2 regions of the Paenibacillus sp. FSL P4-0176 genome follow, and region 2 is predicted to be linked to the other one. Evidence: predicted binding sites of a transcription regulator. Region 2 holds the regulator's gene; the other holds the start of a gene.
What was found. Region 2 encodes CtsR, which represses protease genes until heat stress. Its sites were predicted from a motif close to ATGGTCAATAAAGGTCAAACA; they were not measured.
Positions count from the first base shown of each region.

Region 1: a site for CtsR is predicted at 1,396-1,416, ahead of clpP (ATP-dependent Clp endopeptidase proteolytic subunit ClpP). Genes of this name have one in related genera too.

Region 1 is NZ_CP150242.1:183,509-186,933, forward strand. Features, by position in the region: gene MKY95_RS00905 (DUF4163 domain-containing protein) at 1-543, shown strand, start outside; gene clpP (ATP-dependent Clp endopeptidase proteolytic subunit ClpP) at 711-1,307, opposite strand; tRNA gene MKY95_RS00915 (tRNA-Arg) at 1,484-1,558, opposite strand; gene MKY95_RS00920 (sugar-binding domain-containing protein) at 2,017-3,042, shown strand; gene gap (type I glyceraldehyde-3-phosphate dehydrogenase) at 3,149-3,425, shown strand, end outside.
Region 2 is NZ_CP150242.1:6,445,919-6,449,343, reverse strand. Features, by position in the region: gene MKY95_RS29690 (GNAT family N-acetyltransferase) at 34-1,209, shown strand; gene MKY95_RS29685 (CtsR family transcriptional regulator) at 1,671-2,132, shown strand; gene MKY95_RS29680 (UvrB/UvrC motif-containing protein) at 2,164-2,688, shown strand; gene MKY95_RS29675 (protein arginine kinase) at 2,717-3,425, shown strand, end outside.

The DNA of each region.
Region 1 (3,425 bases), 1.0 Mb from region 2:
CTTGCCAGCAAAGAAGCTGAAGCGGCGATCAATAAAGTGCTGAAAGACGAAGTGGATACTTATGTAGCTGACTTCAAGAAACAGACATCTGAATTCGGCGGTGCAACCGCCAACCGTCCATATGCATTTGAGAGCTCCTATGTAGTGACGTACAACGAAAAAGGCGTGCTGGGACTCATTACACAACGATACGAAGATTATGCTGGCGCTCATGGCATGACATACCGTACGGGCCACACCTTTGCACTGGACACAGGTAAGGAGCTTACGTTAGATGATGTGCTGCAAAATAACAAAACGATGCGCGAGACGTTGAGTAAAAAAGTGGGTGAGCAACTGAAAGCCCGCGGTGGATACCTCGACGGTTATAAAGGTTTGAATAAAGATCAAGATTACTATGTGACACCAACGGGTGTAGTTGTGTTCTTCCAGTTGTATGAGTATACGGCGTACGCAGAAGGCTTCCCTGAAATGCCATTTACGTACAAAGAGCTTCTCCCTAAAGGCACAGAACCTTTCAGTAATGTAAATGGAACCAAATAAAGAATCATTATTATGCACTCTTAAGTTATTTTTCTTATAAAATGAAAAAAGAAGCCCCCATCATAATTATGATGAGGGCTTCTTCTCGTATAGACAACACAATTATATGTTGCTGATTACGTTAGGTGTTGATTATGTTAACGCATAGACCGTGGTCTACGTCACACTTAGATGCCTTGTGATCCTACGTTTTCGATAACTTTATCAATGATACCGTAATCGGCGGCTTCAGCAGCACTCATGAAGTAGTCACGATCTGTATCTTTCTCAATCCGCTCCAGCGGTTGACCTGAACGCTCAGAGATGATGCGGTTCAAGGTATCACGCATTTTCAGGATGCGGCGAGCACGAATTTCGATGTCAGAAGCCTGACCTTGTGCACCACCAAGTGGTTGGTGAATCATAATTTCACTGTTTGGTAATGCAAAACGTTTACCTTTTGCACCGGCATTCAACAGGAATGCACCCATGGAAGCCGCCATACCTACACAGATGGTAGATACATCCGGTTTGATGAATTGCATTGTATCGTAAATCGCCATACCGGCTGTAATCGATCCGCCTGGGCTGTTGATGTATAAGTGAATGTCTTTCTCCGGATCTTCCGCAGCCAGGAACAACATCTGTGCCATAATGGCATTAGCCACTACGTCATTAACATCGCTACCAAGGAAAATAATACGATCCTTCAGCAATCTGGAGTAGATGTCGTAGGCGCGCTCACCCCGGTTGCTCTGTTCAACGACCATTGGAATAAAACTCACGTGAAAAACCTCCTTGGAATGTAAATGTTATTGGTGTTTATACTTAAACTGTTACCGTATTACCCACATAATAAACAATTCCAAACAAAAAGTCAAAGAAAGTCAAACTAACTTGCAAAAAAAAGAAACCTTTCCGGTTTCATTGGTTAAATGGGTTATGAGCTGTTAAATAAAAATGGCGCGCCCGCCAAGAATCGAACTTGGATCTCAGGCTTCGGAGGCCTACGTCATATCCATTGGACCACGGGCGCACATTAATTTGCTACCAATTTATGTAGCTTTCTAAATATATGACAGCAATAATGATTATAGCTCATGAAATATTTAATTGCAAGCAGTTCGTTGTGGTATTGGTTTGGATTAACCTAAAAATGATCATGATGAAGAAGAGTGGATAAAGAGTGCATTTAAGTAAATGCTATTAGAGGTTTTGGACATGCCGTATGAAATGTAATTCTGAGCGATATGTAGATTGAATTCATTTGTTTCTTCTATATATGGTATGTGTGAGCTAGTCCTAGATCATGGAAGTCTGGGATTGTGAAAATAGGCGCGTACAAACGCTGAATGCGTGTCGAAATAACACGTTGAAACACTTGCATGTCGCGTCAGTTTTAGGTAGAATAGACGTGGGACTTAAAAAGTTAACCCGGGACGTTTTAGGGCCACGAAAGAGAGCTTAGAACGAGAACTTGCGGGAGTGGAAAGCATGCGAACGATTTTAGAAGTACAAAAGCAGCTTCTGCCTGATCTCATGGATATCTTGAAAAAGAGGTATACGATTCTACAACAGATCATGTTATCGGATGTGATCGGACGGAGAACGTTAGCTAATTCCATGCAGATGACCGAGCGGGTTCTGAGGGCTGAGACCGATCTGTTAAAGGCTCAGGGACTTATTGAAATTGACAGTGCAGGAATGAAGATCAGCGAGGCAGGGTATGATTTGCTGCAGCAGTTAGAGCCCGTAGCCAAAGAGTTGTTCGGATTATCCGAGCTGGAAGAGCGCATCAAGCAAGCCTACGGTCTGCAAAAGGTAGTTGTGGTTCCTGGCGATTCGGACGTTTCTCCATTTGCCAAAAGGGAACTGGGCAGAGCCGGAGCGAAGGCTCTCGGCAATATCATGAGTGACAACGACGTTGTCGCCGTTACTGGTGGTTCAACAACGGCCGAAGTCGCAGAACAACTAAATCCGCCAACATCGCTCAAAGGTGTCTGGTTCGTACCAGCACGCGGTGGACTTGGAGAAAGCCTTGAAATTCAGGCTAATACGATCGCATCCACAATGGCAAAACGGGTAGGGGCGCAATACAAACTCCTGCATGTACCGGATTTGCTCAGTGATCATGCCTATGAATCATTAATCCAGGACCCTAGTGTTCAGGAGATTCTGCAGCTGATCAGGCAATCACGGATTGTTATTCATGGAATTGGTGATGCCGTAGAGATGGCCAAAAGACGCAAACTTGCGACGGAGATTATAGATGAACTTCAGGAGCAAGGGGCCGTATCTGAATCTTTCGGTTATTACTTTAATGATCAGGGTAAGGTGGTACATACCATGCTTACACTGGGTATGCGACTTCAGGATATTGAACGAACCGATGTTGTGATTGGAATTGCAGGTGGCAAAAGCAAAGCTGCTGCTATACATTCCGTGTTACGATTTGGTCAGGAAGATATTCTGATTATTGATGAGGCTGCTGCCGAAGTCATCGTTGCTGAAATGGAATAAGGTTTTACTTTGTATCACAACTATTGTTGTCTTGACGGACTTCACCGTCTGTCTTGAATATATAAGTTTCATAAAAAATTAATCAAAACTTGGGAGGAACTTACTCATGATTAAAGTAGGTATTAACGGTTTTGGACGTATTGGACGCTTGGCATTCCGCCGTATTCAAAATGTAGCAGGCATCGAGGTAGTAGCAATCAACGACTTGACTGACGCTAAAATGCTCGCTCATTTGCTCAAATATGATACAACTCAAGGTCGCTTCGATGGCGATGTTGAAGTACACGATGGCTTCTTCAAAGTGAACGGCAAAGAAGTTAAAGTATTGGCTAACCGTAACCCGGAAGAACTTCCTTGGGGCGACCTGGGCGTAGATATCGTTC
Region 2 (3,425 bases):
GATATAACTCTAGCGAATGGGGTGTAGGACAACATGGAAATTCAGAAATTGACGGTAGATGATTTTGAACCGGCGATGGCACTCTCCGAATATGCTTTTCAAGTAGTAATGAGTGAAGAACAGAAAGAAAAACGGCGCAGTCAATTTTCGTCACAGGATATATGGGGTGTATATGAGGACGGGCAGCTAGGAGCCAAACTTCACATCATTCCTTTTCAAACCTATATTCATGGCAGATCGTTCGAGATGGGCGGTATTGCGGGTGTAGCCACCTGGCCAGAGTATAGACGCAAAGGCTGGGTAGCGGGTCTGCTGAAGCATGCGTTGGAAGAAATGAATCGTAACAAACAGAGCATATCATTCTTGCATCCATTCTCTTTTGGTTTCTATCGGAAGTATGGATGGGAGACGTATGTTGAATTTAAACGTTATAAAGTACCTACAGCTCATTTGCCTCAGAAAAAAGAGACACCTGGAACAATTCGGCGTGGGGATCCGGGCCTCAGCATATTAAAGGAAGTATACAGTGCTTATGCTGAGCGTTATAACGGAACTCTGGTTCGAGATGATGCAAGGTGGGAGAATTCAGTTCTTGTTAATGGGGCCAGCCAGAAGGCTGTATATTACGATGAAGCTGATGCAGCACAAGGTTATCTTTTATATGAGGTTAAGGAAAATAAGTTTACCATTAAAGAGATCATCTATCTGAATGAAGAGGCTAGGCAAGGGCTGTGGACCTTCATTGCTAACCATGATTCCATGATCCAGGAAGTTACGTTGCAGGCGCCTGCCAGTGACACGCTTGCCTTCCAATTGGATAACCCACGGATTCAGCAGGAGATTCTACCTTATTTTATGGCGCGTATCGTTAGTGTAGAGCAGTTTATATCCCAGTATCCATTTGCAAGCCAGGACTCACCGGTGCAGATTGTACTTCAGGTAGAGGATGCCCACGCTCCATGGAATGAAGGGGTATGGCAATTAAACGTGGCAATGAACGGAACAGCGTCCATATGGAAAACATCGGAGCCAATTACTGATGATCAGATCATTAAGGTGGATATTCAATCCCTTACCGCGGTGCTGATGGGATATCGCAGACCCACGGAAATGGCACGAATCGGAAGAATTCACGGACCGAACACAGCAATCAAGGCTTTGGAACAAGCGATTCCTGAACGGGAAACCTATTTGCTCGATTTCTTCTGATGACTATTCCCACTGCTCCATTTAACTTGATTAGCTTATATAGAAATACGGCGTGATTGAAAGACAAATGGACTTCTCCAGCAATTTTGGGGAGGTTTTTTTGTGTCCGGGGAATATTTCGTGTAAAATCGTAAAAAATGAATAGTGACCCCACTTGGCAAAACCACAAAATATGCTATAATGGTTATAAAGTCAAAGAAAGTCAAAGTCAACTAAAGGTTTAATACTTAAGTAGCTTTCTTTCTACAATCTGATGCATGATCGCCAATATACGGGATTCATTTCATCGGAGGATCAAGGGAATATTAAAGGACCTTCGTGCTTCCTTCGCTCTCCTGTTGACACCTGTGGAAGCAAGATTCGCTGTTTCCCTGATTGGTTAAATGGGTAGAGAAGGTGTACTCTGTGGGGGCGTGTGGGTCCTTATTGACTTAACGTTTCAGACAGTGGAGGATGATTGGATGCGTAATATCTCTGATATTATCGAACGATATCTGAAGAGTATTTTGCATGAAAGTCCCGAAGGAATGGTTGAAATTCAGCGTAATGATCTGGCAGATCAATTCTCATGTGTACCTTCCCAGATCAACTATGTCATCAGCACACGTTTTACACTCGAGAAGGGATACCTGGTAGAGAGTAAACGCGGCGGTGGTGGTTATGTTCGCATACAGCGCATTGAATTACCGGCCCAATCAGCTCTGCATAATCATTTGCACCATAGTATTGGTGAAGAGATCGGGCAGACAGCTGCCGAAGGTCTGATCTATCAATTGGAAGAAGCGCGCTTCTTGAACAAGCGGGAAGCCGGGTTGATGCGAGCTGCTGTATCTAGAGAGGTTATATTGGTCAAACTTCCTTACCGGGATCAAATTCGTGCCAGAATGTTGAAGGCGATGTTAATATCTTTGCTCGGTAAATGAAAACTATCGGGGTCAAAGGAGGTACATCAATATGCTGTGCCAAGAATGCAATAAACGTCCGGCGACACTTCATTTTACGAAGATCGTAAATGGAGAGAAGACGGAATTCCATATTTGTGAGTCATGTGCCCGTGAAAAAGGGGAAATGATCCCTGGAACAGCAGGTGGGTTTTCCATTCACAACTTGTTGTCCGGATTGCTTGATTTTGATCCAGCCGGCAAAAGTGGATCGGCAGGAACACCACCTGCAAAAGCTCTTCAATGTGAAGAGTGTGGTATGACGTACGCACAATTTAGTAAGATAGGCCGGTTCGGCTGCAGTTCATGTTATAAATATTTTGACAGTCGTCTAGATCCTTTGTTCAAGCGGGTTCATGGTAATACGTCCCATGTAGGCAAAGTGCCTGCACGAGCTGGTGGTCGCATCAAGGTGAAACGGCAAATTGCTGATCTGAAGCGTGAGCTACAAGAGAGCATCGCACAAGAGGAATTTGAAGAGGCGGCCCAGATCCGTGACCAGATCAGAGGACTTGAAAAAGGAATAGCTCAGGAGTAAAGTTTGTCATGAGTAGGAGGGATGCGTAATGCCTAATCTGCGCTTTACAGATAAGGCGCTCAGCGACTGGATGCGCAGTGATGCGGCTGATTCCGAAATTGTCATTAGCAGCCGTGTCCGGATTGCACGCAACCTTCAGCATGTTCCGTTTCCGATGCTGGCTTCCAATGAGCAATCGGAAGAGGTGCTGAATAAGCTGAGCGAAGTACTTCAATACGATGACGTTCATGCCTTTGGGGATTTTCATACGTTGGATCTGATCGATATTGACGAACTCGACAAACGGGTGCTGGTGGAGAAACATCTCATCAGTCCAAGTCTTGCGAATGAATCCAGGAATGGTGCGGTTATTCTCAGTGAGGATGAGTCTGTCAGTATTATGATTAATGAAGAGGATCATCTTCGTATCCAGTGCCTCTATCCGGGGTTCCAGGTGAAAGAAGCCTGGGAGAAAGCTTCCGCAATAGATGATGCTTTTGAAGCGCACGTGGATTATGCTTTTGATGATCGCAGAGGATACTTAACTAGCTGCCCTACCAATGTAGGTACAGGTGTCAGAGCATCGGTCATGATGCACTTGCCTGCCCTGGTGATGACACAACAGATTGGCCGTATTCTAACCGCAGTTTCCCAAGTGGGATTGACGGTAAGAGGGATATACGGTGAAGGTAGCGAGGCAATGGGTAACCTGTTCCAGATCTCGAACCAGATTACTTTGGGACAGACCGAACAGGAAG